DNA from 4 places in the Salicibibacter cibi genome. Region 1 is predicted to be linked to each of the others. Evidence: riboswitches for the same ligand, from Rfam matches in the RefSeq annotation. Region 1 holds a riboswitch; each other region holds the start of a gene.
The links. A riboswitch is a leader RNA that binds a small molecule or an ion and turns the genes downstream of it on or off. The one in region 1 is predicted to bind thiamine pyrophosphate.
Positions count from the first base shown of each region.

Region 1 (7,430 bases):
CTCAAGCTCTACTGTTGCGTCCGCCAGCTCGGTGTATGCATCATCGATCACTTCCACATAAGTTTCCGTTAGTGTCCGGGACAGTTCCTCTTCAATCGTGTCCACCGCCTGCGTGCCCATTTGAGAGGCAGCAAAGTTAACATCCTCATTGATATCATAATAAATCATTCCACTTTCAGGATCCTCATCCTGTAAAGAAGACACATCTTCAGAAAAAGAAGCAGGGATGAAAACGTATAAATAATAATCGAACGCATCGAAGCCTCGTTTTGCTTCATCGGCATCCGTCACATGCCAATTGAAATCTTCGCTTTCCAATAGTTCGTCTACGAATTCATCCCCGGCATTCACTTCTTCTCCGTCCAATTCAGCTCCTTCATCTTCATTCACAATAGCAACGGGAAGCTCCTCAAGCTGACCGTACGGATCCCAGAAAGCCGAAAGCAGAATGCCTCCATACAAAACAGGAACCAATAGAATGCCGATGATCGATATGAGCATTTTTTTGTCTGCGAAAATAGCCTTCCATTCGGCAATAAAACCCTTCAATGTAAAACCCCCTGATTCGACCGAATGACCATAATAATATAATGGTCATTTTTTATTCAAAAAAAACATCATTTATGTGTATCATCGAACAACGATTCCTTTAAAAATGTGATTTTCAAAGACCTGAAACAATTCTTCCTCCGTCAGCGGACGTTTTTTCGCTTCCCAATCAACGATGAACGCAATGTATAATTTATAAATGGTGAAGGCTGTGATCTCCGTGTCCATTACTTGCAGACGACCTTTTTCCACCCCTTGCGCAATGGCCTGTTCCAAAGCGGTGATAATGAAATCTTCAACCTTTTGCATCGCAGACACCGCTTCTTTCGTACCGTAGACATTGACTTCTTCGGCAAGATGCGTCAGTAGTTGATGCTCTTTGCGATATTGCAACGTATCATATAAGGCACGGTGCAATTTCAGAATGGATTGTTCGTCGTTGTGTTTCACCCGTTCAAAAATGGTTCCGAGATCATGTAAAATGCCATCCATCACGGCTTCCAACATTTTTTCCTTATTTTTAAATTCGGTATAGATCGTGCCCTTGCCAACACCGGCAAGCCTGGCAACGTGGGCGACTGATGTGCCTTTATAGCCAAATAAAGAAAACGCCCGTTTCGCTGCTTCTAAAATCGTGGCGCGTTTGTTAGTGATCATTTTTGATAACCTCTTTTCGAGAAAATGACCGAATGAACAAATTGGTCATTATTATAATAACATGCGTGAGCCATCAGTCAAGGGGGAGGCATGAAAAGTAACATGCACGAACGTATGGTGCGCCCGTGCACAGTTCTTAAGAGGGAAGATGAGGGGTAGTTTTTTTTATTGGAAAAAAATCAGGCTGTGCCCTGGAGAGGATGTAGAGGACAACAAGGGTGATCAAAATTTCCGGCAATAAATAGGAAATGTTGTACCCAACCGAATAGAGATAAGCATTCATTCCATCCGGGGTGAAACTCCCAAACCAAACAACACCGGAGACGACGTGGGATAGAAATCGTAAGAAGCCGGCGAATAACAAACCGAAAAACGCCCAGTTTACGGACAATTTCCCCTTGCTATTGCGAAAAGCAAACAATGCGGCAAGTCCAAGAACTGCGTAGGGCACCGGATAATCCAATAGCATTTGGATCGGATGAATAATTGAGGCATTATACATTAAATTCACGATCCCGACGAGCAATCCTGTCAAAACCCCAACGCGCCATCCGCGCCTAAAAGCCATAATGAAAATCGGCACCATGATAAGAGAAACCGAGCCGCCTTGTGCCCAAGGTCCAGGAAATTTCACGAAGCTCAAAATAAACGCGAGTGCCGTCATCAAAGCGATTTCAACCATTGCAAGCGTCCGTTGGTGCATAAAAAAATCCCCTTTTCTGTGATCCACAGGGGGAAGCAAAGCATACATCACAGGCGTTCGCACCTGTACATCCATGCCATCCACTTCCCTACGCTGGTATGAACCAGGTCAGGTTCCAAGAGTTAGGACGCACGTCCCTCTCAGTCTTTCGACACCTCTAGCGGAAAAATATTTTAATGATCTTCCTTCATTATACGCCTATTAGGAAAACTTGCAAGTACGAGGAGGGAAACGGTTGAAATAATGGGGATCTGCTTAATATTAGTCTCCACGTGGTGGTTGTGGCACCAAAAAATCGGGAAAACCTAAAAATAGTCCCCACTCAACGATTTCCCAACTGACTTTAATCATCTATTTTGGTAATATATAACTAGATCCTCTAATGATAAATCAACGGAGAGGATTGATTTTATCCTGAGACGGAAGGATTGTTATCTCCCAGGGATATTTATCAATTACTAAAGAGGCAACCGGAACTTGATACATCGCCTTCCACTAGTGCAGAGCGGTTGAATTACTCGGTCACCCAGCATTGGGCACTAAAATGGGAAAATGGATGCGTAGTAAGGGTCAGAGGCGTCCCTACACAAGTGTAACTTCATACCTTCAAAGAGAGGGAAAGCTGGTTCGAGAGGAATGACAATCCTGATCTAATCCTCAAACGGAAGAAAAGCTGTACCTAGCGGGACAAGAGTACCGATCCATTCCCTCAAATGGACAGGTTCTCAATAATTCGTTTGTGGAATTACGTGTGTTGGTGAAAACGCGTAATAAAAGGAAAAAAAATGGAATAAGGCATGACACTGATTGTCTACGATTAAATGTTATTTTTTGATTGATTTAGAATGAACATTCTTAAATAAAACCAAACAGAAGGAGCGGATAGGAATGATTGTTTCTCAAGATGTATTGGATTTGTATGATGTGGATGATAAGGAAGCTTTTGCCGAAGAAATGCGAACGCGGGGTAAAGATTCCCTTGTTGGCGAACTAGAAATGGAGTATGTGGAACTCAGTTCCAACCGTTTGATCATGACGATGCCCGTGGGATCTAAGACGAGGCAACCGGCCGGTATTCTGCACGGCGGGGCATCGGTTGCGTTGGCGGAAACGGCGGCAACGATGGCGACGGCAATGAATATAGATCCGCAAAAATTCAATCCGGTAGGAATGGAGATTAATGCAAACCATATTCGCAGTAAAACCGACGGCGTTGTTACGGCAACCGCTACGCCTTTTCATAAAGGACGCACGACTATGGTTTGGGATATTCAAATAACCGATGAAAATGAAAAGTTGATCTGTGTCGCTCGTTGTACGATGGCAGTTGTTTCAAAATAATAAAAAAAGGAGAGGAGTGCAACTGTGATGCAAGTATACGAAAAAGAAGATGTGACTTGTGTAAAAATGGATGTTGTTCTCGGAGGGGAAAAAACAAATATCGTCTATGCCTTTTTGGTTGACGGGATGTTAGTCGATACCGGACCACCGCGCATGGAGTCTGAACTTATTCCTTTTTATGAAGCGCATTCGATTGATTTTGTATCCCTTACCCATAGCCATGAAGATCATTCCGGAACAGCGCCGTGGTTGCAGCGAAACTTTGAAGTGCCTATTCATGTTCATCCGAAAGGGATTGGTATATGTGCCCAAGATTCGCCCTATCCGGAGTATCGTCAGATGACTTGGGGGAAGCGGGAAGGGTTTCAGGCCACGCTACTCGATGGTACGATCCAATCTCGAAATCGGGAATGGAAAGTTATTTATACACCGGGTCATGCCGATGATCATGTCGCGCTTTTCGATGAAGAAAACGGTACGCTATTTTCAGGGGATTTATTTGTCTCACCGAAACCGAAGGTCATTATGAGCAGCGAATCCATTCCGCAAACGATGGATTCCATCCGAACATTGCTCGCTTATGATTTTGAATCGTTATTTTGTGGTCATGCCGGATATGTAGAAAACGGGAAAGAGATGTTAAAGCAAAAACTGGATCACCTTGAGAACCTTTCCGAAGAGGTAAAACATCTTCACAAAGAAGGGCTTTCCGTTGAGGAGATTAGAGACAATTTTTATCCGAAAAAGTATCCGATTATAAGCGTCTCCGGGGGAGAATGGGACTCTTTGCATATTGTCTCTTCGATTCTGGAGAATGAATAACAAAAAAATTCCCTGCACGTTGCGCGTGTAAAGGTACCCTCGAGCGAAATCAGCTCGGGGGTTATTTTCGTGGAAAAGGTTCTTTGATTAGAGCGAGAGTGGAGACCGCATATTTCCGTTCGGGCTCCATGGACACCTCATGGTTACTCAATCGAAGCTCCGAACGTTATTTCGGTCTTCATGGACCCCTTCATGACGACCATTACGCCGAACCAATCCATCATTCGGAGTCTCATCAACAACGTGCCAATCTAATCATTCGTCGCATCACCTCGCGCTCGTTTATACATACCATATTGGCAAAGATCGCGAGGTGATGGGTGTGTTGGAAATTGGTCTTTTTTTAGCGATCGCGGCTTCCATGCCCGGGCTGTTGATTCTCGCTGTACTGATCACAGCAGGGCATTATCGCAAAAAGAAAAACCGAAACGGGAAGAAAAAATAATCAAGCCGTTCTAAACAGATATGCGATGTGCATATAGTAAAACAGAAACGGAATTAAGTTCCAATAATATTATTATGTCAACTTAAACCCTGAAATTGGGAAGGGAAGGAAACGTTTGATCTTCCCGCCCTCTTAGGTTTGCAATTTTTTCACGAGATCGTACGAAAGACACCGCTTACTTTTCCAAGCACTTGGCAATTGTCAAGAATGATCGGTTCCAACGCTTGGTTTTCCGGCTGCAATCGGATGTGGTTCCCTTCATTATAAAAGCGTTTGACGGTTGCTTCTTGTTCATCCGTCATCGCTACGATAATATCACCGTTATTTGCGGTCGGTTGTTGGCGCACAATCACCTGGTCACCATCAAGAATTCCTGCGTCAATCATGCTGTCTCCTTCAATGGTGAGCATGAATACCTGGTCAATTCCGACAAAATCGTCGGGCAACGGCATATAGCTCTCTACATTTTCGACGGCTGTAATGGGAACGCCTGCGGTTACTTTTCCGATTAAAGGAACATAAGCACTTGCCGGCTTGTCTGCTTCGGAAATTTCGTTTCCTTGTTCATCCAGATGAAGGACTTCAATCGCTCTTGGCTTGGTCGGGTCTCTACGAATATACCCTTTCTTTTCCAATCGGGCCAAGTGGCCGTGAACGGTTGAGCTCGAGGCAAGATCGACCGCTTCCCCAATTTCTCTTACTGAAGGCGGATATCCTTTCTTTTTTACATTGTCTTTAATAAATGCAAGGATCGTTTCTTGTCGTTGCGAAAGCTTTTTCATTTCATTCACCTCGTTAATATTTATTTTTTATAGCTTATCATATAAAACAAACGTTTGCAAACATTAGTTCCTTAAAATGCTTGACACGAACGATAGTTCTGCTATACTAATAAATAGAACAAACGTTTCGGAGGTTTTCTTATAATGAACCAACAAGTTGGAAAAGAACGCGGAAAAGGACAAGAACGCATGTTATTGTTTTTATTCGCCCTTTCTATCATCATTATGACGTTGGTTGCCGATCACTCGATTGGGACAAGTGAGGCGGAAGCGGAAGGGCATCCTCAAACAACAGCACTTGTGCCAACACCGGTTGAACATACGGATTGGTAGAGGGAATAAAAGAATGGGGACGAAAAAGAAAGCATATCAGGGACTATTTATATTCAGCCATTCATTTAGGTTATAATATGAACTGTTGCCTGTTGATTTCTTGCGGGCATGAACGTTATAGTGTCGTTAAGCATCATTCATGATTCTATAAGGGGGAGCTTCATTGATATCCGATGAAAAGCTTGACCGTATTAATGAATTAGCCAAACGACAGAAAACGACGGGGTTGACTGCAGATGAGGAAGACGAGCAAAAAGGCTTGCGGGAAGAATATCTACAGAATTTCAGGACCTCTTTTAAACAGCAGATTCAAAATGTATCCGTCGTCGATGAGAACGGAAACGAAGTAACCCCGGAAAAATTACGCAGTGCAAAAGGCAACCGCCGTTCTTACTAACGATAAAAAGCGGTGCATCGCTCGTCAAAGTGATGCGCCGCTTTTTTTCTTAGCAGATAAGAAAATATAACTCAAATTTTCTTGCCTGCATAAATTGGACGAAAGCTTTCGTCATAAAAGCTTGGCGAAACGCCCGGTTTTCTAAAAAGGATGAAAGATATTCTTGTTTTACTTTTAGAAACCATATATCATAACAATAGAGACAATTCATAAAGGGAAGGATGGAAACATTGACTTCAAACATAGAAAAACGCGCCATTAATACGATACGGACATTGTCCATCGACAGCGTCAATCGAGCAAATGCAGGCCACCCGGGGTTGCCCATGGGTGCAGCGCCGATGGCCTTTGCATTATGGACGAGGCATCTCAAACATAACCCGACGAAACCTGGTTGGTGGGATCGGGACCGTTTTGTCTTATCCGCAGGCCACGGCTCCATGTTGCTGTACAGTTTGCTTCATTTAAGCGGATACGACTTGAGTCTCGGAGAGTTGAAAAACTTCCGGCAAATGGGGAGCAAAACACCCGGCCATCCAGAATACGGACATACGGCGGGGGTAGATGCGACGACCGGCCCTCTCGGACAAGGCATTGCCATGTCGGTAGGGATGGCAATGGCAGAAGCCCATCTTGCCGCAACGTACAACCGGGAAGGATATGAATTATTCAACCACTATACGTATGTGATTTGCAGTGATGGGGATGTCATGGAAGGCGTCGCTTCGGAATCCGCTTCTTTAGCCGGCCACCAGCAATTGGGACGGTTGATTGTGCTTTACGATTCCAATGATATTTCCCTCGACGGCGATTTGAATCGCGCGTTTTCGGAGGATGTTTGCAAGCGGTATGAAGCGTATGGCTGGCACACGATCTTTATCGAAGACGGTAATGATGTTGAGGCTATTGACCGCGCGATTAAAGAGGCGAAAGAAGATCCCCGTCCGAGTTTTATCGAAGTAAAAACCGTTATTGGTTTTGGTTCGCCAAACCGTGCAGGCACAAATGAAGCACACGGGAAGCCGCTTGGAGATGAAGAAGCCACGCTCGTAAAAGAAGCATATGAATGGGATCACGAACCGTTCCATATTCCCGATGATGTTCGTGCTTATTTTGAAAAGAAACAAGACGAAGCCGTCGATGGGTATCAACAATGGATGAAAACATTTGAGGGGTACAGCAAGGCATTTCCGGAAAAAGCCGAAGAACTCAGGCGCGCGTTTGACCGTGATTGGCAAACGGATCAGTTGCAAACGTTGCCGAGTTACGTTGCCGGAGAAGATACACTTGCCACCCGAAAAGCTTCAGGGGCAACAATTCAGGCGATTTCGTCTCAAGTGGACGGGCTGTTCGGTGGTTCTGCCGACCTCGCCTCTTCCAATAATACATTGATGGACGCGT
Region 1 covers NZ_CP054706.1:1,891,565-1,898,994, reverse strand. The annotation lists gene HUG20_RS09730 (YhgE/Pip domain-containing protein) at 1-549, opposite strand, end outside; gene HUG20_RS09725 (TetR/AcrR family transcriptional regulator) at 631-1,206, opposite strand; gene thiT (energy-coupled thiamine transporter ThiT) at 1,343-1,984, opposite strand; TPP riboswitch at 1,978-2,078, opposite strand; gene HUG20_RS09715 (hotdog fold thioesterase) at 2,864-3,250, shown strand; gene HUG20_RS09710 (MBL fold metallo-hydrolase) at 3,278-4,072, shown strand; gene HUG20_RS19485 (hypothetical protein) at 4,395-4,517, shown strand; gene lexA (transcriptional repressor LexA) at 4,667-5,299, opposite strand; gene HUG20_RS09700 (hypothetical protein) at 5,444-5,632, shown strand; gene HUG20_RS09695 (DUF896 domain-containing protein) at 5,796-6,029, shown strand; gene tkt (transketolase) at 6,260-7,430, shown strand, end outside.

Region 2 (7,430 bases), 1.4 Mb from region 1:
TGTATGCTTTCAATATCGTTCGGATGCCAAACGCTTCCATAAAGCGCTGGAAAACCGATTACAGAAATTCTCGTTAGAGCTGGAGCCTGATAAAACAGGACTTGTCGAATTTGGGCGGTTTGCCCAAAGGCATGCGAAGGCAGAAGGTAAGAAGGTGGACACCATATACTTCCTAGGTTTCACCCATTTCTGCACAACCAACCAGAAAGGAAATTTCATGGTGGGGCGGAAAACCGAGAAAAGCAGGCTTAAGCGAAGTATTGGAAACATGAAAGAAACATTAAGACGTATTCGGCATTCACCACTCTATGATCAAGCTGAGATCATCAACAAGAAACTGCAAGGGCATTATGCGTATTATGGCGTAGCTGGGAATTTTCAATCCCTTGTTAAAGTCTACGAAGCAACCGTCAAGTATTGGCGGAAAATGTTAAGCAGTCGGAGTCGAAAAGGATATGTCACGTGGGAGAAATTCCATGAGTTGCGGACATTGTTTCCATTATTGCGTCCGAAAATTTCAATTCCGTATCGGAAACTGAAATTCTACGCAATGCTGTAAAACCATTTCTGAAGAGCCTGGTGCGGGAAATCTGCACGCCAGGTTCTGTGGGGGTTTAGGCCACCAATGGGTGGCCATTCTACCCGGAGAAGAAACATAAGTCGTAGTTGATCAGCGCATGTTAAGCTTCGTATGATGGTTCTTGGAATTGTCTAAATCATGATGATCTTTTGATTAGGATATTTCTCAAGCACTTTCAAAATGTGAAGAACACTTTAGCATCATAGCGCCTTCCTTAACACAAAACGTTTCATGATCAAGGGGCTCTAATAACTTGACGACTTGGTATTTTCCGTAAGTTGGGGGGGCGTCTTTTGTTGTTCTAATGGAAAAGTCTAATATCAATTGAAACTACCATATCGTTATTTCCAAGTAACAGAATAAAAAATAAAATCAATTACTTAATAAGAGTTATTCCCGTACAGGCCACCCCTCCCGCTTATATGCCATATCCCAGAACATATACTCATACCGGCTCGTGTTCAGAAAAATGGCCTCCAGTCGGTCCAGCTCTTCTTTCGTTTTTCCTTTCGCGAGTTCATCCAGTTTCCCGATCAACCATTCGCCAATTTCGCCGAATTCATCGGAAGCATACATCCGCACCCATTCGCCGTATCGTTCGTGTTCGGTGGCGCCGGGGATTTTCGCGAGTTCAAGGCCGATTTCGTAATAGCTCCAGGCGCACGGGAGAATAGCTGCGATCAGCTCCGCGATGGACCCCTTTTGGGCTTCCGCCATCATGTAGCCACTGTAAGCAAGGGTGATAGGGCCGGGAACAGTTTCTTCAAGATCTTCACGGGAAATGCCCAGACGTTCAGCATAGGAACGATGAAGATCCATTTCCATGTTCAAGGTTTCGTCGAGGGCTTTGGCGAATCCGGACATCGTTTTCAAGTCAGGCGCAAGAACGGTGCCCATGGCCATGACGCGGGAATACTCAATTAAGTATTTGTAATCCTGGCACATGAAAAATTTAAAAGATTCAATGTCCAATGTGCCGTGTCCGATTCCCTGTACAAAGGGATGTTCATGACTTGCTTTCCAGATCGGGTCCGCTGTTTTTCGAATGCGTTTGCTGAATGTCATTATGATCTCTCCTTTGGTTGATTGCACCACTTAACGATGAAGCGGAGCAGTGTTTTCGTGTAGTCCAGCAATTGATCGATGTTGAGTTGTTCATTAATGGCGTGCGCATGTTTCAATTTTCCGGGGCCGTAGCAAACCGTAGGGATGCCGGCCTCGGCGAGCCAACCGCCGTCATTGACAGATGGCGACATGGATATTTTTGCAGGTTTTGAAAATGTATGCTCATGCGCTTTCATCAAGTCATCGACAGCTGCATGATCTTCATCAACGGTAAAAGACGGAAACACCTCGCCGCGCTCTTCAATCATCGATGCGCCGCCCCATTGAAACGTTGGGGGGTAATTTTTCATCCAGAGATCTGCGTTTGCCGTTGCCAGTAGGTGTTCTTCGATTTCTTTTGCCACGGAATCTGCACTTTCATCCGGATAAAAATGAACAGTGATCCAGAGCCGACATTCGTCTGCTACGAAAGCGGCATGGCGCCCCCCTTCAATGACAGCGGGGTTAATCGTGTTCGTCCCCGGAGTGAAACCGGGATATGATTTGTTAATCGCCCAATCACGCTCTAATTCTTGTAGGGCGGTAATCAACTTGTTCATTTTTTCGATGGCGCTTGCCGCGCGTAATCCACCACCGGCGTGGACCATACGGTGGCGTGTGCCATCATGATGGGTCGTCGGGCTTTTCACCGTTACCCAGCCTGTGATCACACCGCCTTGTCCGTGAATCTCACAATCGCTTGTGTCGGCGACGATGGCGAAATCCGCATCATAGCCCCGATCGCAACACTGCTTCGTGCCGGCCTCTCCAACTTCCTCGCCAATCACAGATTGCAACAACATGTCTCCGCGAAGCTCGACGTTATTCTCGTGCAACAGTTGAAGCGCAAATAAACAGGCGGCAACACCTCCTTTCATATCCGCTGCTCCACGTCCGAAGAGCGTTCGATCGCGGATAACTGCTTCAAACGGAGGCGTTTCCCAGTCTTCGTCTTCTTCCACCGAGGCCACATCGATGTGGCCATTCAATATTAGACTATGAAAATTTTCTGAATGGGAGCCTTTACGTGAGCCAACAACATTCGGATCCCCGAGGTAAACGTCCCAGTGGTCTACATCAAAACCGATCGTTTGGAGTTTGTCGGCTATGTATCTTTGAATCTCATCTGTGTTTCTGGCCGGCGGCGCAGGTGTGCGAAACGCGATTAAATCCGAAAGCAAGCTAATTAACTCATCTCTGCGCTCTTCCACTTGTTGAATGAGCGTTTCCATCTTTCTTCACCTCTTAGAAAATTTGGTTTTTCGTCGCTTTTATGGCGAAAGCCTTCGCCCAACTTATGCAGGTAATAAAGTTGGTTTATACTTTTTTACCTGAAAACAAAATAAAAACCACTTCAGGGAAGTGGCAACAACAAACAATATACGTCATCAGCCCACTTCCCTCCGCCAGTGCGAACTGGATCAGGTGAATAAGGGTCGAGGCTATGCCTCTCTCAGCTAATAAAAGCACCCCTAGTGGTTTTAAATATTTTAATTTACTTTATTAAAAGTAACATAAAAAAAGAAAATAATCAAATATTTCCTGCCGGTCGTTTGATTGGGTATATACAAGGGAAAAGGATAACAATCATTTTCCAAAGGTATAATATGACTGTAGTGATCGGCCACAGGGGCTATTATCAAAAATAAAACAAAAGGGAAACTCAAATTTATACTGGCAAGGGAAGGTGAGAAGAGACCTTTATGTCTGCGCAGGCAAAAAAACCGGAACTATACGTGTTATCAGAAACCGCGATCAATATTGTTTTTGGGACGGAAATTGATCCGGAAATCCATAAACGCACAAAAAAATTGATGGACTTGTTGGAAGAAGCTCCATTCGAATGGTATCTCGAATGCGTTCCGAGCTATACTGGTCTAACCGTCTTTTACGACCCGATAAAGGTGCTCCGTATCATGGGGAAAAGAGACACCCCGAGTGCATACGTGATGGAAAAGTTGCGGGAAAAAGTTCGTGAGATAGGGGAGACGACGGGGGAAGAAGGCGAGAGGGCTGTCGTAACGATCCCCGTTTGTTATGAAGAAGCTTTTGGTCTCGATTTGTCCCATGTGGCGACGGAGAATGGCCTTTCTGAAGAAGAAGTGATCCGAATTCATACAAGCGGCGAGTATCTGGTATACATGATCGGTTTTGCTCCCGGCTTTTCTTTTCTTGGCGGTATGTCGCAAAAGATTGCTACGCCGCGCAGGAGTGAACCACGAACAAAAATCCCCGCCGGTGCTGTCGGAATCGCCGGCATTCAAACAGGAGTGTATCCGCTTGAGACACCGGGAGGATGGCAACTGATCGGGCAAACACCCCTTAAAATGTTTGACCCTAACCGGGAACAACCGAGCTTGCTGAAGTCCGGGGACACGGTTTATTTTAAGGCAATTACGCGCACGGAGTTCGAAGCGTACGAGGAGGGGGACATGTGAGTTTATCTATCTTGAAAGCGGGCTTGTTTACGACCGTTCAAGATCGAGGCCGAATTGGCTTTTTGCAGCACGGGGTTTTGGAGAGCGGCGCGATGGATCGTATCGCTTTGCAAAGCGCAAATGCCATCGTGGGCAATCATGAAAATGAAGCTGTGCTTGAAATGACGATGAACGGTCCGGAGATCAAGGTCGAGAGGGATAGTCTTATAGCAGTAACAGGGGGCGGAATGGTGCCAACAGTCAATGGTACGGCTTACTCACTTGGGGTACCTCTTTTTGTCCCTGCCGAAAGTACGCTTGCGTTTAAACCGGTTGCCCTCGGTTATCGCGCTTATCTGGCGGTTGCGGGTAGTATCGATGTACCTGTAGTGATGAATAGTAAGAGTACGTATGTGCGTGCGGGAATCGGAGGTTTTGAAGGTAGAGCACTTCAAAAAGGTGACCGATTACATATAGGGAAGAAAAATAAAGAAGCGATGAAGCGATTTGATCAAATTGCTCAAAAAGCGGATGGCGGCGTCTTCGCTGAAAACTGGGGAGCAAATGGCAGTCTGCTCGACCGCGGACAACAAAAAATACGGGCGTTTCCCGGTACCCATTTTAAGCAGTTTACAGCGAAGAGTCGGGAACGATTTTTCCAACAAGCGTTTACCGTTTCGACACAATCGGATCGTATGGGGTATCGGTTGCAAACAGAAGAAGACGCTCCCATCGAACGCCAAGAATCTTTTAGCCTCTTATCGGAACCTGTCGCGTTTGGGACGGTGCAAGTTCCGAGTGATGGCCAACCGATCGTTTTAATGGCTGATCGGCAGACGACAGGCGGGTATCCGCGTTTTGCACAAGTGGCAGCGGTTGATTTAGGGCGGTTTGCCCAGTTCCGGCCGAATGAACAAGTAATGTTTGAACCGATTACCTTTCAAGAAGCTGAAACGCTTTATTTAAAACAAGCCCAAGCAATGCGTGAAAGAAAAATAGGGATTGCTTTAAAATGGAAAGATTATTAGATATTCCGGGTGAGGATATTTGCTCATATGGGGAGGATGTAAAATGAAAACCATCGACATGAACTGTGATATGGGTGAAAGCTTTGGCGTTTATACACTTGGAACGGATGAGGAAATTCTCCCTTACGTTTCTTCCGCCAACATCGCCTGTGGATTTCATGCTGGCGATCCTTCGATCATGCGGAAAACGGTGAAACTGGCGATTGAAAATGATGTTGCAATCGGTGCGCATCCCGGATTGCCGGATCTCATGGGATTTGGGCGTCGTCACATTGACCTTTTACCCGAGGAAGCGTACGACATTGTCGCCTATCAAGTTGGCGCGTTATGGGGTGTCGTACAAACGGAAGGCGGACGACTGCGACATGTGAAAGCCCATGGCATGCTCTATAATAGGGCGACGCAGGACCCGGAACTAGCAGATGCCATTGCCCGGGCGGTTTATGATATTGATCCCGACCTGGTTCTTTTCGGCCTGGCCGGTGGCGAGCTCCTTAAAGCGGGAAAAAAAATCGGGTTGAAAACGGGCAGTGAGGTATTCGCCGACCGTACGTATCAGGAAGATGGAACACTTACCTCACGTCGTGAGGCGAACGCTTTGGTTGAGGACGCCGACGTAGCGGGAGATCAAGTCATTCGCATGACTGACGAGGGTAAAGTGCGTTCGCAACAAGGCAAAGACGTGGATATCCTCGCCGAAACCGTCTGTATCCACGGCGACGGTCCCCATGCATTGGCGTTCGGGAAGAACATTCGGAAAAAAATCGAAAATGCCGATATCGATATTCGGCCAATCGGATAGATGCATGCTTGAATGCTGTCGTGACATTCGTCGCGACAGCATTCATCATAAAATCCTCTTTCAGGTCATCCACTTGTCACCTGTTGCTGATTACGGATGCGTTTGATATTAAAATGCATCAGAATAGCCATCACAAGTGCTATCGCTAACAAAAAGATAAATAAAACAAAGGCATCTGTATAATCAGCGGTAGCTCCAACGATTGTGGAAACAGCCATTGGCCCGAAAACACCTGCCATTGCCCAGGCGGTTAGTGTATAGCCGTGAATCGCTCCCAACTGTTTCGTGCCAAATAAATCGCCGATGTAAGCCGGCAAACAGGCGAAGCCTCCGCCATAGCAAGTCATGATAATAAATAAGAGAATCGCGAAAAAGATTTCATTGGTTGTGAATGGCAAGAGGATAAATGCTCCCAATTGTAATGCGAAAAAGATCATATACGTGTTTGTGCGGCCGATATAATCCGAAGCGCTTGCCCAGCCAATTCTCCCGAAACCGTTGAAAAAACCCATGATGCCGACAATGGTCGCCGCGGCGGCTGAGCTTGTGCCTGTAATCGCCTGCGTCATATTTGAGGCGACAGCGAGCAGCATGATCCCCGCGGAAATGTTGATAAACATCATCCCCCACAGCAAATAAAAACGGAATGTTTTCAATGATTGTCGGGCATTGAGTTGCGCCAGATCTCCCTGGGTATCTTTTTTCTTTTCCTTCTTTTTTTGTTCCTGCTTTTTCATGCTTGCCGGTTCCCAACCTTCCGGTGGCGGAGCGATATAGCTGGCACCGGCAAACATGAGGATTAAATAGGCAACTCCTAGCGTGTAGAATGTCGCAGGAATACTAATCATGCCCATCAAGCTTTCGGCCACCGGGCTGGTAATGAGAGAACCGGCACCGAAGCCGAGGACGGCCATGCCTGTTGCGAGTCCGCGTCTGTCCGGAAACCACTTAACGAGGGTGGAAACGGGCGATATGTAACCGATCCCAAGACCGACACCACCGATCACGCCGTAAAAAAGAATAAAGAGAGGTAAACTCTCCATCTGTATCCCGAAACCCGCACCTAATGTTCCCGTGCCAAACAGAACGGCAGAGATCATGGCGGATTTGCTGGGACCGTTACGCTCGACAAATTTTCCGAGAAAAGCGGCGGACATCCCGAGAAAAAATATTGCAGTCGTAAAGGCGAATGTTACCGCCCCGATGTCCCAACCAAGCGATTCGTTCAATGGATTTTGGTACACACTATAGGCATAGACGGAACCGATCGACAAATGAATAGCAATGGCTGATACAGCAATTAACCAACGATTTTTGTTTGCTTGCAAAATATACACCCCTTTTCACTTATGAAAATATTGAAACATACTCGGTAAGTACCCCACAAGGTGTTGCGGTTGAAACATATATAAAATACACGATTTTAAACAAGTCTATTTCGGCAGCTTGTTTTACATTGTTGTTAAAAAATGATATATATTAGAAAAAGAATACGGTAA
Region 2 covers NZ_CP054706.1:529,566-536,995, forward strand. The annotation lists partial or broken gene HUG20_RS19330 (reverse transcriptase domain-containing protein) at 1-172, shown strand, start outside; gene HUG20_RS19055 (hypothetical protein) at 269-559, shown strand; gene tenA (thiaminase II) at 971-1,645, opposite strand; gene HUG20_RS02655 (acetylornithine deacetylase) at 1,645-2,916, opposite strand; TPP riboswitch at 3,066-3,168, opposite strand; gene pxpB (5-oxoprolinase subunit PxpB) at 3,388-4,122, shown strand; gene HUG20_RS02665 (5-oxoprolinase subunit C family protein) at 4,119-5,129, shown strand; gene HUG20_RS02670 (LamB/YcsF family protein) at 5,173-5,931, shown strand; gene HUG20_RS02675 (L-lactate MFS transporter) at 5,997-7,259, opposite strand.
Region 2: linked by a shared signal. The riboswitch ahead of HUG20_RS02655 (acetylornithine deacetylase) and the one ahead of thiT (energy-coupled thiamine transporter ThiT) in region 1 are both predicted to bind thiamine pyrophosphate.

Region 3 (7,430 bases), 1.4 Mb from region 1:
CGATGAAATTGAAATTCCGCAAGAGGCCATCGATGATGCGATCGACTTGGAAAGTGAAATGGAAGAGTTAGAAGATCTGGAAGAGGAAGATTTGGATCTTTAAATTTATACCATGCAAAAACAACCCAGGCTATAAAATGCCTGGGTTGTTTTTGCTTAAACCGACTCTTCGGTTTCCAAATCGATGTCTGCTCCTTCTTCTGTCTGATACCAAACTCCATCAAGGTCCCGGAGAAACACGACATAAGGGGATGGATCGTCTTCGTCGACTTGGAAAACGACGTGCCCTTCACTGCCTGCCCCTTCATATAAATCGGCATCAATCGGATCATCTAGACCTGTAACATATGTGTCATCATTGTATACGTTCCCTTCTGATGACACGAGATCAAACTCAAATGAACTGAGATTAAACGGGTCTTCTTCAATCTGGTTCAAATCAATGTCAAAATAGGCGATGAAATATTCCATGCCATCTTCGGGTGGTTCGTTATATTCATCGGCTTCTTCGATCATTTCCCATGCTTCTTCGCCGCGGATGGTATCAAGCAGTGTTACATCCACTTCCATAAGGCCATAAGTATAGTGCTCCAACACAAATGTAATCATTTCACCCGGATAAGCGGGGTTGTCACGGGAAGCGACTTCTTCCTCATCAAAATTTTCTTCTTCTTCATCCAACTCAAGCGGATCTTCCTCTTCCAACGGAGGTGTTTCAGAGTCCATCGGAGGTTCTTCCTCTTCAATCGGAGGCTCCTCCACAGATTCGATCTCTTCTGAAGCTGTCGGCTCTGCATTCATAATAGCCATAACGATCATTACTATTGGACCGATAACGCCAATGGCCAAAATCGGGGCAAAAATCGCATAAACGGGCCCTCTACTTTTCATCATGGCCCATTTCGGATTAATGGACCCTAATATGATGAATACAAGACCCACTAACGCTAAAAAGATAAACCCTATAATACCTAAAACCGTCCACATATGTTCCACCTCATATTAATTTTTTCAACATGTGTCACCTGACTACAATGGTGTTTCCACATGCTTTTCCTCTTCCAAAGATACCGGTGGTTTTCGTACAAGGCACATGATGCCCGCGATGATCAAAAGTACCGATTGAATAATGGATGTGCCAAAGGTCAAAATGAGCATAGCTCCTCCCGATACGAGAAATAAAATTCCGGCCAATTTTGCGTTACTGTTGAGCTTGATAACGGCGATGATTCCTATGACAAGCCCAATGATGTGCATCACAAAGATCCACCAACCGAAGGAACCGAACATTCCTAAGGCCCATGCACCTGCTTCTGCCTCCTGGGCGGACAATGTCGGATCCTGCATCATTTCTTGTTCTACCATTCCCATGAATGACTGAAATCCAATGGTGCCGATAACCACTAATAAGCCTATGACAAAAGTGATAACTACTCCAATGATCCCTAATGCCATTTCGCCTGTTCGTTTCAAAATTATTCCCCTTCCCAAATCTTTCTATATATAAGACTAATAGTTATAATATATCATAATTAGAAGTCATTTTTAGCCAAAAAAAATGAATCCGTCGTTTAGTCATGATTTAAAAGAATAAATAAGGGAAAAAAGACGAAAAGCTACATCCAATCCACAATAAAAAATAGGATAATAAGCCCATAAATTCACAATGTAAACACGTTCATGCCCTCGCTGCCAGGCGTGTTAATTATCCGTATTTTTCCAATGAAAGGGTTTAGACGAAAAGGATATTAAACATACCGTGTTATGTTACATACATTTGCGGACTAATTTGGCATTCGACAGCCATTACGGCTCCCCAAAACCCGGACCTGAGGACTCCATTGACTTCTGAGCGGCGATTTGAGTCCGCAGATCATGTTCCAGAGGACTCCATTGGCTCCTGAGCGGCGATTTGAGTCCGCAGATCATGTTCGAAAGGACTTATCTGATACTAAACAGTTTTCTTTTCCATGCCAGAAGGTATTTTAAGGTAAATCAACGCGCCTGCCTCGCTGCAATTATTACAGCTTGTTCGGGGTGTAGAACAGCATATGTACATGTAAATCTACATAAGTAAAAGGAGTAATAAGTAGGGACTGCTGAATAATAGAAAAAGACTGGCACATAAGCATTTTCCGTTGGTGTTGTCAAAACTGGATGCAAGGAAATCCATCCTATAAGCAAAAAACCCTTGCACTTCTGGAAACGTACGGAGGGATGGTGCTGCAATGGCGAGACTCCAGCGGAAAAACGGACGCGTCAAGCCCCCGCAGCGCCGGTTTTGCGCGAGGAGGCTTGACCGTTCGTCCGCGGAAAGCGAAGCCATGGAAGCGACATCCCGGCTTCAGCTGATAGCTGCAAGTTGTTCAGCAATCCCTAAGTAATGAAAATATGTTCGAAATGAAGATTATGTGAGGGAGAGGGATTAAGTGAAAAAGACCTTCTGTCTGTTGTTCGTCGTGGCATTATGTTTGGCCGGTTGTTTTGGGGTGAATGCGGACGTTGCGTATGAGGATGCGGAGGAAGTGTTGACGCGTGAACTTCAAGCCGAAGGAGTGACAGGAATCGATATTGCTTCACAAGAAGCCACTTCTATCATGGAGGAGGGCGAAGATCACTATTTGGTGCAAGGGCAAATGGAAACCGACGATGGACCCGGAGAATATCAATTGGATTTGGAATATGACTCCGATGGATATTGGTACGAGATCCATTGGGTGATTTACTAAAAAATGTGGCCGGTGTTGGCTGCATTTTTTTATTTTTTTGCAGGATTTTTGTTTTAAATGGCGAAGCCATAATCATTAAGCATAAACGGGGAGGATCATTGATGGGGGTAAAACAAGTTTTTTATCGGCAATTATCCGCTTGTCATGATGAGAACCATTGGTTTGCATGCCTTCAGCAGGCGCTCGCGGGGGTCACGGATGAGCAGGCGAATTGGAAACGGGAGGCAGCCGACCATAGTATCCATGAAATCGTCAATCATCTTATTGTATATAATAATCGTTGTCTGGAGCGCTTCAAAGGAGAACCAGTCCCTCCAATTGAAGAAGGAAATGAAGCTACTTTTCGAAGCGGTGAAAATCGGGATTGGTCTGTCACCGTGGCCCAGTTAACAACGATGATGGATGAATGGCTGCACATCATTGATGGAACAACGGAATCTGATTGGAGAGCGCCCGTCCATGGAGAAAGCGGGGAGACGTGGGGGACGGTGCTTGCAAATATGATGATCCATACGAGCTATCATATTGGACAAATTGTATTTATTCGCAAACAGCAGGGGGCTTGGGACATGGAGGAAGAGGTGCGTTGACGGTATTTGGCTGATAAATCGTCAGTTTCGGCTGATATCCCGTTGTTTTTCGCTGATAAACGCCCGGTTTCGACTGCTAAAAATTGACGTATTTTCTCGGCTGCGTGTATAATATAATTAAATAAGTATTTCTACTGGGGGTGCCCTGCCGGGGCTGAGATGAGGAGAACCTCGAACCCTTGGAACCTGATCTGGACGATAAAGCCAGCGGAGGAAAGTAGATGAAGAACGGATACCATTCTTTCTGCTGTCCTTTGCTGTCTTAGGGCGGCTTTTTGTCGTTGCTTGGCAGGTAAGAAAGTACAAATCAACTTTCTTACCTGCATAAGTGCAACTAAGGCTTTTCGCTATAAAAGCTTGGCGAAAAGCCACGTTTTCTAAAAGATTGGTAGGGAGGCTAACCGTGACCTGGCATTTAATCACGACGAACAACTGCCCGTTTCACATTCAAGTAAGGCAGTTGCGACACGCATTGAAAAATATTGACATCGTTCATATTCGCGATAAGGAAGCTTCGCTGCAACGGTTAAAACAACAAATTGACCAGCTTTGTAAAATTGGACTACGACGCGAGCGAATTGTTCTTAATGAACATGCGGAAGCAGCGGCCGCGTGGGACTTGGGGGGTGTTCACTTGCCGAGCAATTCCTCGCTGACGGCAAAAGACGTGAAAAACAAGGCGCCGAATCTGCAAGTGGGGGCGTCGGTGCACAACCTCGAGGAAGCAAAAGCCCGGGCTGAAGAAGGGGTGGACTACCTTTATTATGGACATATATATCCGAGCGCGAGTAAACCCGACGTCCCGCCCCGTGGGACTGCGGCACTGCAATCGGTTGTGCAATCGGTTCGCATCCCCGTGCTTGCGATCGGAGGCATCACCCGGGACCGTTTAGGCGAAATATCCCGCACCGGTGCTTCGGGCATTGCGCTAATTTCAGGTTTTTGGGAAGCGGAAAAACCGGAAGAAGAGGCCATCCAATTTAATCGTTTTGGGCAGATGAATTATGAAACGACATGAATCGTATGATCTCATTATTGTCGGCGCAGGGATCATAGGGCTCGCGATCGCGTATTACGGAACACGGGCAGGGTTAAAAACACTTATTCTTGACCGTGGGGATGCAGGAAACGGCACGACATCGGCCGCCGCCGGTATGTTGGGGGTCCAAGTGGAACTGCAATCCCGAACGCCTCTGTATCCTCTCGCGAAAAAGAGCCGGGAATTGTACGCGCAATTGGCTGAGGAGTTGATGGCGCAAACGGGGACATCCATCGGCCGAACGGTTTCCGGCGCGATTAAACCGGCTTTTTCATCGGAAGAATGGAAAAAATTAAATGAAATTGAACGATGGCAAACGGCAGCCGGGGAATCGGTGCAATGTTTAACGGCTGCACAATTGTACGAACACCTTCCCTTCCTCGCCGATGGGGCAGAGGGTGCCCTTTATTTTCCTGAAGAAGCGCACGTGGAACCTGTGCAAACAGCTTCTGCCTTCCGACAAGCAGCGGTGCTTCAAGGCGCTGAATTGAAAACGTATACCGGCGTGCGCGCTCTGCTTCAAAATGGCGATCATTGCGAAGGGGTCCTTTCGGCGAGCGGCGAGGAATTTTATAGCGAACATGTCGTTCTGGCAACCGGTTCTGATTTGTTTGAGCTTTCCGCGGATCGAAGTGTGCTACCGATTGAAGGGATAAAAGGAGAGGCGATTCGCGTGCAAGGGAAGCATCCGCTCGTCACGAAGACGCTCTATCATGAACATTTCTATTTCGTGCCGAAGCCAAATGGCGAAACACTAATCGGGGCGACGTCCGAGTTATCGCGGGATCGGAGAACAACGGTGCAAGGCATCGGCGAAGTACTCCAGCGTGCGCAACAGTTGCTCCCTGAAGTTGCGCACGCGAAAATCTCGAAAATGTGGGCGGGTATTCGTCCGCAAACGACGGATGGCCTTCCCTTGATGGGGCCTCATCCTTCGATCCGCGGATGTTGGCTCTGTGGCGGTCACGGACGCAATGGTATTTTATTGGCGCCGGCTTCCGGGAAGGAAATGGTTGCCACGATCACGAGTGGAAAGATGGAAGCTTTACAGGCGTTTCGGCCTAATCGAAATCATTAAGGGGGAATAAATCATGCATATCAAAGTAAACGAAGAAACGATGGACGTCCCTGCAGATGTGAAAACGATTGAAGATTTCCGTGTGCATGCTAATTTGGCAGATAAAAAGGCAATGATCGAACACAACGAGGTCGCGCTCAAGCCCGACGAATATAAAAAAACGGCGCTCGCCGAGGGCGATCAGATATTCGTTGTCCGTTTTGTGGGAGGAGGGTAAAAATGTTGAGAATAGGGGATCGAACGTTCCGTTCAAGATTGTTATTGGGAACCGGAACGTTTCCGGATGTTGATGTGCAACGTAAAGCCGTGCAAGCGTCGGAGACGGAAATTTTGACGTTTGCCGTTGCCAAAATGAATTTGGATGACAGTGATGATGATCTCGTTTCGGAATTTCAACCGGATACATTTTCCATGTTACCGAACACGGCTGGGGCAAAAACGGCGGAAGAAGCCGTTCGCATTGCAAAACTAGCTCGCACGTCTGGATTGAGTGACATGGTGAAGGTTGAAGTGATTGGGGATGATCAAACCCTTTTGCCTGATGCCGTTGAAACGTATCGGGCGACAGAAATGCTTTTGGAAGAAGGGTTTATCACTCTGCCGTATATTGCTGATGACCCCGTGCTTGCCCGCAAGTTGGAAGAGTTGGGTGCGCATGCGGTGATGCCGGGGGCTGCGCCCATCGGTACAGGGCGCGGGATATTGAACCCGCTTCATTTATCCTACATTGTGGAACAAGCGAACGTTCCGGTTATTGTCGATGCCGGAATCGGTGCGCCTTCCCATGCTTCATTGGCGATGGAAATGGGTGCGGATGCCGTGCTATTGAATCGTGCGGTTTCGCAAGCAGATGATCCTGTAAAAATGGCGGAGGCGATGAAATTAGCCATTCAAGCCGGGCGCTTAAGTTACGAAGCCGGACGTATTCCGGTGAAGCGTTTTGCGAAGGCAAGCAGTCCTCAGGAAGGTGTGTTTCATGGTTGATCGCTATGATCGGCAAACACGTTTTGAGCCGCTAGGAACAGAAGGGCAAGACCGCATTCGCACGGCGCATGTGCTGCTCGTCGGTTGCGGCGCGCTCGGCACGTCCATTGCGGACACCCTTGTGAGAGCGGGAATAGGCAAAATCACCATCATTGACCGTGATTACGTGGAGCTTCATAATCTCCACCGCCAGCGGCTTTTCACAGAAGAAGATGCACAATACAAAGTGGCCAAAGCCAAGGCTGTCGCCCGTTATCTTAAGAAAGTGAATACGGATGTGGAGATAGACGCCTACGTCCTTGATTTTCAGGTGGAAGAAGCGGCCAAGTTTGTGCCCGAGGTTGACTTGGTCATGGATGGCTCCGACAATTTTGAAGTTCGGATGCTAGTAAATGATGCGGCTTATCGTTACGGTGTTCCTTGGATTTACGGTGGCGTTGTCGGCAGCTATGGGCTGTCGCGTTCCTTTATGTTGGATGACGGTCCTTGCCTCCGGTGTTTGAGTCCGTATCTATCTTTAGATGAAACGTGTGATAACGATGGGGTGATCGCACCTGCTGTCCAAATGGTGACGGCGATGCAAAGTGCGGAAGCGATAAAAATCGTTAGCGGAAACAAAGAAGCGGTTTCCGAACGGTTGCGGTCGTTTGATCTTTGGAAAAATGAAACTGCGGCGATCGATGCCGGCCGCTTAAAAGACGAACATTGTCCCACCTGTGGGCCCAATCCGACTTATCCTGCCCTTTTTGGTGAGAAAAAAGGGAAGCAAATTCGAGTGTTGTGCGGTGGTGACACCGTACATGTCCGACCGCGGGAGCGAAAAGAAGTGCAGGTGGAAAAGCTGCAAAACGTAAAGCATTCAACGCTCTCTTCCGTACGTTTGCACGAAGATGTCGCGACCCTTAATTATGAAGGTTGTCGGGTCGTCTTGTTCAAAGACGGTCGGGCGCTCTTGCACGGCATTGACGAAGGAGATCGGGCAGAGAGGGTGTACGAACACGTTTTGGCAT
Region 3 covers NZ_CP054706.1:3,336,866-3,344,295, reverse strand. The annotation lists gene HUG20_RS16665 (DUF6612 family protein) at 1-103, shown strand, start outside; gene HUG20_RS16660 (DUF4352 domain-containing protein) at 157-987, opposite strand; gene HUG20_RS16655 (DUF4064 domain-containing protein) at 1,030-1,473, opposite strand; gene HUG20_RS16650 (hypothetical protein) at 2,158-2,352, shown strand; gene HUG20_RS16645 (hypothetical protein) at 2,430-2,729, shown strand; gene HUG20_RS16640 (DinB family protein) at 2,831-3,319, shown strand; TPP riboswitch at 3,446-3,552, shown strand; gene HUG20_RS16635 (thiamine phosphate synthase) at 3,723-4,337, shown strand; gene thiO (glycine oxidase ThiO) at 4,324-5,436, shown strand; gene thiS (sulfur carrier protein ThiS) at 5,450-5,653, shown strand; gene HUG20_RS16620 (thiazole synthase) at 5,656-6,420, shown strand; gene HUG20_RS16615 (ThiF family adenylyltransferase) at 6,413-7,430, shown strand, end outside.
Region 3: linked by a shared signal. The riboswitch ahead of HUG20_RS16635 (thiamine phosphate synthase) and the one ahead of thiT (energy-coupled thiamine transporter ThiT) in region 1 are both predicted to bind thiamine pyrophosphate.

Region 4 (7,430 bases), 1.3 Mb from region 1:
AAATGTTCGTTAAGCAGCACGATATCTGCGTCTTTATGCGGGACAATCGAACCTTTGCGATCATCAATCCCTAGCGCCTTTGCCTGATTGCCGGCAGTCATCGCCGCAAGCTCAGGCAAAGTGGCATCCGTATACGCACGCATATTACGCAAGCACCTGTCCATCGTTATAATGCTCCCGGCAAGCGTGCCGTCCGCGAGGATGGCCTTCTCACCCTGAACGGTTACATCTTGGCCGCCCAAATCAAACGTACCGTCTTGAAGCCCTTTTGCTCTCATGCTATCGGTAATCAGAAAAAGATTACGGAACCCGCCTGTCCGATAGGCCGTTGCCACAGCAGGCGGTGAGCTGTGCAACCCATCCACAATGATTTCACTTTTGAGCTCATCGATCGTATAAGCCGCACCGACAACCCCGGGTTCACGATGATGAAAGCCGCGCATCCCGTTGTAAAGATGCGTGATGTGCTTCGCACCGGCTGCCACCGCTGTCTTCATTTCCTCGTACGTTGCATCCGAATGGCCGATGGAAGGGATCGCGCCTGTTTCACTTATGTAGGCCGTTAAATCTAGCCCTCCCAACGTTTCCGGTGCGTAGGTGACGACTCGGATGGTGCCATCCGCTTCTTGTTGGAAAGCCTTATACAAATCAAGGGCATCACTTTTAATATGCTCCTCCGGTTGCGCACCTTTTTTCTTGGCGTTGATAAAAGGTCCTTCCAAATGAAAGCCCAATAATTCAGCAACGCCTGCTTCCCTTTGCCGGCGGTAATAAGCAGCTCCTGTCTGCAGCGCACGCGTGATGTTTTCTTTCTCTTGCGTAATTGTCGTCGCCAAATACGCAGTCGTACCTTCAGACGGTAAAGAAGCCCCTAACGTTTCAAACACTTCTTGCTTCCCGTCCATCACATCGACCCCGTATCCGCCATGGGTGTGAATATCAATAAACCCGGGGAACGCAACCATGTTCTCTTTGTATGCCCGTCTCGGGATTCCGGAAAAATCGTCGTCTTTTAAATCTTTCCCGACAGCAATGATCGTTTCATTTTGCAAAAAAATATATCCATTTGTCCATACGTCACCGTCCGTGACTAGTTTCATTCCATGCAAAATAACGCTTGAATGACGAGGCATCTTTTCTACCCTCCATCTCTTTATCCAGGTGGTGAGCGCCGTGTCTTCGGAATCCGGAACATAACTTCTTGGCTGCCATGCTTTCGTGACGGCTTCATCGTCCAGTTCAACGGCGCCGTCCGTATGTCGGCATATTGTCACAAGAGGTGAGAAATTTCACTTTATACCATTGTACACAGAAAATCCATCGTTTGTGTTCATGCTTTCCCGGGAAAAACACTCACATAAGCAGAAAAGGAGGATTCAGTAATGAAAGTAGACGCTTTACGAACAGCGGATGGAAAAGTGTTCAATTTCCGCGTTGGTAATATTGAAGTAAAAGATAACGATGATTGGACCGCCACATTTCATGGCGTTGAAGAACAAAATTTAATCTTTGATGCCGTAAGTTCAAAAACACCGATGTATTTTGAGTTTGAAGCTGAAGGAGGCGCTTATGAAGGCCGGGCGATTGTCGCAGATGTCGATGGCGAAAGCAAAGAAAACATTGTGACCTTGGAAAGCGCGGGCAACTTGGCAGAAAAAGGGTAATGCCATGTATCCCGCTCCGAGAGACCACGTTTATCCTTTCCCCACCGTGACTCGGACATCCGCTGCACCGAGACGTTTCCCCAAGCGTTTAGCCCCGCGCTCCACTTGTTCCGTACGCGTTTTTGACCATTTCCGAGAAGGTTCTTTATGAACATGAATCGAAAACCTCCCTTTTTCACGGTCAAAAAACGGATCCGCCCGCCCGATCAGCTGATCATCCAGCAGGATCGGGAGTGCGTATGGACCATAGCGCCGCTTGTGTTGCGGCATATAAATTTCCCAACGATACGTAAAATCGAATAAATCTTCCAAGCGTGTTCTTCGCCATAACAAATTATCGAGGGGCGGCAAAAAAGAAACAGTACTGTTGCCGGATTCATTGGATGCTTCATATGCGAGTAACTGTTCAACATCTTCTTGCAACACGGTGTACCGCCCGGTTGCGCCTTCGATATCCACCGGAATAAGCGTACCATCAGAAATAAAGCCGTTCACCCAAGCCTTGCGCTCCTTGGCTGCCATACGCTGCCAGCCAAATCGCGGATCGCTGTCATCAATCAGACGATAGGCGCGCAGATATTTATGCACAAGTCTTCGGTCCGCTTCTTTATCACTGATCACTTCTGCTTCTTGTTGACAGGAAGCGGGAATAACATCTTCGCTCAAGGCAAAATGGCGCTCGGACCCTTGTCTGCCGCACACTTGAATGGCACCGGCTTCAAACAACATCCGAAGCACATGACTCGTTTCTTTCGTTGTCGCGTGTGTTGGATGATCCCAGGCACCAACAACTTTTTTATTTGAAGCAAAGGCTTTGGATGGCAATGCTCCTTGATCTGCCAACGCTTGTCGAATCATACGCTCCACATCTTTATACAGATGCCTTTTCGATGCCCACTCCCGTTGGCTCGTTTTTCTTCTTCCTTTAAAAATCGGATAATCGTCCATTGGAAGCAAACAAGCAGCATTAGCAAAATATTCAAAGGCAAGCCCTTCCCACAATTGGCGCTCGAGTTCTGCCCGATTGTATTTTTCCAAACGATTGAAAAAAACAAGGTGGTGGTTTCGTTCGATGATGGCCACCGGATCCAACTGCACGCATTCCAATTGGCGAAGAGCCGTCGCCATGTTCGAGTCGAGCGCTCCGTAATCATTCAAACCTGATTTCGCGAGGAGGAATCGCCGTGCTGCCTTTTTGCTGACTTGAATAGCCATGTTGTCGCTCCTTACACTCTGATGAGGGGTTGAACGTCAGACCAGCGATGCCCCCAATGATTCGTTGGCCCTTGCCCTTTTCCGATATTGAGTGGGTTTGAGATCGCGGCAGTAATATATGTTTTGCCATCTTTCACCGCTTCATAGAGGGACTTTCCATTCGCTAGGCCGGCTGTAATTACCGCTGCATACGTGCAACCACTTCCGTGGGTGTGCTTCGTATCAAAGCGTTCCGCTGAGAATTTTTCAAACGTTTGGCCATCATACAGATAATCATCGGCCTCGCCTTCATAATGCCCGCCTTTAATCAATGCAGCGCTCGTTCCATATTCCTCTACAAGTATTCGGCCGGCTTCTTTCATGTCGTCAACTGTCTTGATCGTTCGATTTGTCAACGCCTCTGCTTCCGGCAAATTCGGCGTTACGACCGTTGCCAATGGAAGAAGCTCTCTCGCAATCGTCTCCCTGGCCGTTTCCGAAATGAGCGCATGTCCGCTGGACGCAATCATTACAGGATCAAGCACATAATTGGCGACATTTGCTTCCTTCATCTTTTTGGCTGCCAGCGCCATTACTTCCGGGTTGGAAAGCATGCCCGATTTCACCGCATCTGGAGGTATATCTTCAAATACAGCGTCAAATTGACTTTCCACAAAGTCAAGTTCGAGATCCACAAATGACTTTACCCCAAGCGTATTTTGACTGACCACAGATGTGATCACACTCATCCCGTATGCGCCAATCTCCTGAAACGTTTTCAAATCCGCTTGAATGCCAGCTCCACCGCTCGGATCCGTCCCTGCCACCGTTAATGCTTTTGCAATTTCTGTCATGTCTGCGCCCTCCTTCGGCTCACGTAACCAGCGTTGCCACACGAAGTGTTGCCTTCCATTTTTTATGTAGATAAGAAAGTTGATTTATACTTACCTACCAATAAAAAACACCTTCGGACGGAAGGTGGCGGCGCATAGGACAAGAATCGAGTGCTCTCTTCGTCTACGTCCTGAAGCCACTTTCCTCCGCCGGTACTCCCCGGATCAGGTTCGAAGGGTTGAAGCAATCACTTCTCTCAGCGCTGTACGCACCCCTAGTGGTTCTTTCTTTTCCTTTATTCTATCATAATTATGCGGCATCTTCCTATCTTTTCTCACACTCAAGAAATCCACTTTTTCCCGAAAACATGATACCATGGAGAAAAATAGCAAAAAGAGAGGAGGGAAACGATGGACATTTTATCAATCGCCGTTGGCTTGTTATTTTTTCTTAACGCAATTTTTGCCGGCATCATTGTTTTTATGGAACGGCGTGATGTGAATGCGACCTGGGCTTGGTTACTCATCCTGCTATTTATCCCCTACCTCGGATTCATCCTTTACTTGGTCCTTGGGCAAAACTTGACCCGAAAACGTTTATTTCATTGGGACGGCATTGAAAAAATAGGCTTGAAAGACTTAATCAATGAGCAATTGGACGATATGGACCATGACCGCTTTGATTTTCAAAATGAAACATCGAGCAACCACCGCCACCTGATTTCTATGCTGCTTCGCAGTAACGATGCCGTGTTAACCCAAAACAATCATGTAGACGTGTTCACGGACGGCGTCGATAAATTTTCGCAATTGTTATCGGACATCGCGGAAGCGAAAGATCATATTCATTTGCAATATTACATATTTCGTAATGATACCCTCGGCAAACGCGTCATAAACTTGCTGACTGAAAAAGCACGCGAAGGGGTGCAAGTGCGTGTGCTCTATGACGATATGGGATCCCGAAAGCTGCATCCGCGACACTTTCGAACCCTCACGGAAGCGGGAGGCGAAGTGGGCGTTTTTTTTCCATCCCGTATCCCTTATGTGAACTCACGGCTGAATTACCGCAATCACCGTAAAATCGTCGTGATCGATGGAGAGACTGCATATGTTGGCGGTTTTAACGTCGGCGATGAATATTTGGGACATAATAGACGAATGGGCTATTGGCGCGACAGCCACTTACGTCTACGCGGTTCATCGGTGAAAGCGTTGCAAACCCGTTTCATTCTTGATTGGAACCAAGCATCCAAAGACAAAACCGTTCACTATGAGCCCCATTATTTCCCAGACATGCAACCACAGGGAGAAATTAGCACGCAAATTGTCTCCAGCGGTCCCGATACCGAATGGGAAGAAATCAAAAACGGTTATATTAAGATGATCACGTCGGCACGCGACTCCGTATTCATCCAAACCCCTTATTTTATTCCGGATGCCAGTTTGCTTGACGCCTTGCGTATCGCTGCCCTGGCCGGCAAGGATGTACGCATTATGATACCGAATAAACCGGATCATCCCTTTGTCTATTGGGCGACGTATTCCCACATGGGGGAATTGCTCAATTCGGGCGCCCGTTTTTACATTTACGATGCAGGCTTCATTCATTCGAAGATGCTCGTCGTGGACCGGAGTGTCGGCACCATCGGAACCGCGAACATTGACGTGCGCAGCTTCCGTCTGAATTTTGAAGTAAACGTCTTTATGTATAATGATGCCCTCGGCGAAAAAATGGCAACGATTTTCGAAACCGATCAAGCCTTTTCCTCGGAAATGACCCCGCAACGTTACCAAGAACGGGGAATGTGGGTACGTTTCAAAGAATCGATCGCCCGGTTGTTGTCGCCGATATTGTAAGGGGGAAACGAAAGCGGTTGAAAGTACTCATCGGGATCGGTCGCCACGGACGCTCCATGGCGACCGAGATTTGACACTTTCACCGCACTCGGGCTTCCTGATCCCTTCATTTCAGTGCGAAGATCTATCTTGCAATTGATTTTAGAATGATGATTGGTTTGTTTGTTCATACAAAATTTAATGAGAGTAGCTTCCCTACCGGAAATTTGCTGGATTGACGATGTCTCCGATCGCTCTTGACTTTATAAGCGGAGTAATGATATTCTTTTTATAGACCGACGGTCGGTCAATAAATTGGAAAGGCATAAAAAATGAGAACCTCAAAAAACCCCGAAGAACGGAGAAACGAAATTCTGGACGTTGCCGAGACGCTTTTTACAACAAAGGGGTATGGTAACACAACAATAAACGACATATTACAAATGGTCGGGATCGCCAAAGGAACGTTCTATTATTATTTTCGGTCCAAGGAAGATGTCATGGATGCCGTGGTCATACGGTTTATAGACAGTGGGGCCGAAGCTGCCAAGATGATTGCCGCAAATGCCAATCTCGAGGCACCCGAAAAAATATTTCAAATCATTATGGCTCAAAATCCCAACGCAAGCCGAGAGAAGCGCATGCTTGAAGAGTTACATGATGTTCACAATGCCGTAATGCACCAAAAAAGCCTGGTCGAAACCATCCGGCGGCTGACTCCTGTTTTAACAGATGTCGTCGAACAAGGACTAGCGGAAGGTGCATTCACAACCCTTTATCCAAGGGAAACGGTGGAATTTTTGCTTGTCGCCCAACTCGTGTTTGATGACGGCATTTTCGAGTGGCAGCCCCAGGAACTCATGCAAAAAGCAATTGCCTTTACACACATGATCGAAACGTCGTTAGGGGCAGAACCGGGCAGCTTTGCTTATCTCCATGAAAGACTCACGCAAAGTCCTGGAAACGAAAAAGGAGAAGAGTCCGATGAATAAAACCGAAACGATCGCAAAAGTTGCGGAGGAATCAGGTGTCAGTATTGAAGATTGCCAAAAAGTGTTGGATGCTTTTGAAGACGTCTTAAGCGCTGAATTATCACAATCAAAAGATGTACGAAGTGCGTTTGATAAGGTTTATAAAGTGTTGCACTTTTTCAAAAACAAATAAATGCGGAAGTATCTTTGCTTTTTTGGACCCTAACGGCGCGGGCAAACTTATGTACCATTTTGGAAAAAACGTCAGGAACCTTGCGCATAGACGGCAAAGATGTGAGCACAGATAAGGATGCTTTCAGAAGTGCCATCAGCGTTGTTTTTCAAGATTCTACGCTCGACGATAAAATGACGGTGAAAGAAAACTTGAAAATGCATGCCTATTTTTACAATTTGTCTAGAGCGATTAAGATGGGAAATTTTGTGATCACGCTGCAAATGAGTATACTAATTGTTATTTTGAGTCAACACTAAAATCCATGGTTGATATTCGTGATTAAATACGGTATCACTATTAGCGAGCGAAGGAAAAACACGTAGACTCCTGTGGGAAAGCGCAGGGCGAAGACCCCGCAGGAAAAAAGCGAACTTCTTTTTTTCCGAGGAGGCTGAGCTCGGGGCCCACGGAAAGCGTAGGGTTTTTCCGTAGCGGTCACTACCAATCATAATTGCCCCTAGTTTGTCAGCCATAGATTTTGGTGAAGAGTCGTTATTTTATTTGTAATATTATTTTTGTTATTAGCAATGCTTTATTTTTGAAAAATATGATTTATCCAAACAAGGAGCGAAGGGAAATAAGATGCTGTTCAAAATGTTGAGGAAGGATATTGCCCAAAAAAAGACGATCACTGCGGCGCTATTTATTTTGATCACACTATCGTCTTTATTCGTTGCCAGTGGTTCGAATATGG
Region 4 covers NZ_CP054706.1:628,408-635,837, reverse strand. The annotation lists gene nagA (N-acetylglucosamine-6-phosphate deacetylase) at 1-1,133, opposite strand, end outside; gene HUG20_RS03085 (hypothetical protein) at 1,383-1,664, shown strand; gene HUG20_RS03080 (DNA glycosylase AlkZ-like family protein) at 1,695-2,879, opposite strand; gene thiD (bifunctional hydroxymethylpyrimidine kinase/phosphomethylpyrimidine kinase) at 2,891-3,712, opposite strand; TPP riboswitch at 3,877-3,978, opposite strand; gene cls (cardiolipin synthase) at 4,103-5,551, shown strand; gene HUG20_RS03065 (TetR/AcrR family transcriptional regulator) at 5,863-6,522, shown strand; gene HUG20_RS03060 (HU family DNA-binding protein) at 6,515-6,694, shown strand; gene HUG20_RS19060 (hypothetical protein) at 6,796-6,993, shown strand; gene HUG20_RS03050 (ABC transporter permease) at 7,319-7,430, shown strand, end outside.
Region 4: linked by a shared signal. The riboswitch ahead of thiD (bifunctional hydroxymethylpyrimidine kinase/phosphomethylpyrimidine kinase) and the one ahead of thiT (energy-coupled thiamine transporter ThiT) in region 1 are both predicted to bind thiamine pyrophosphate.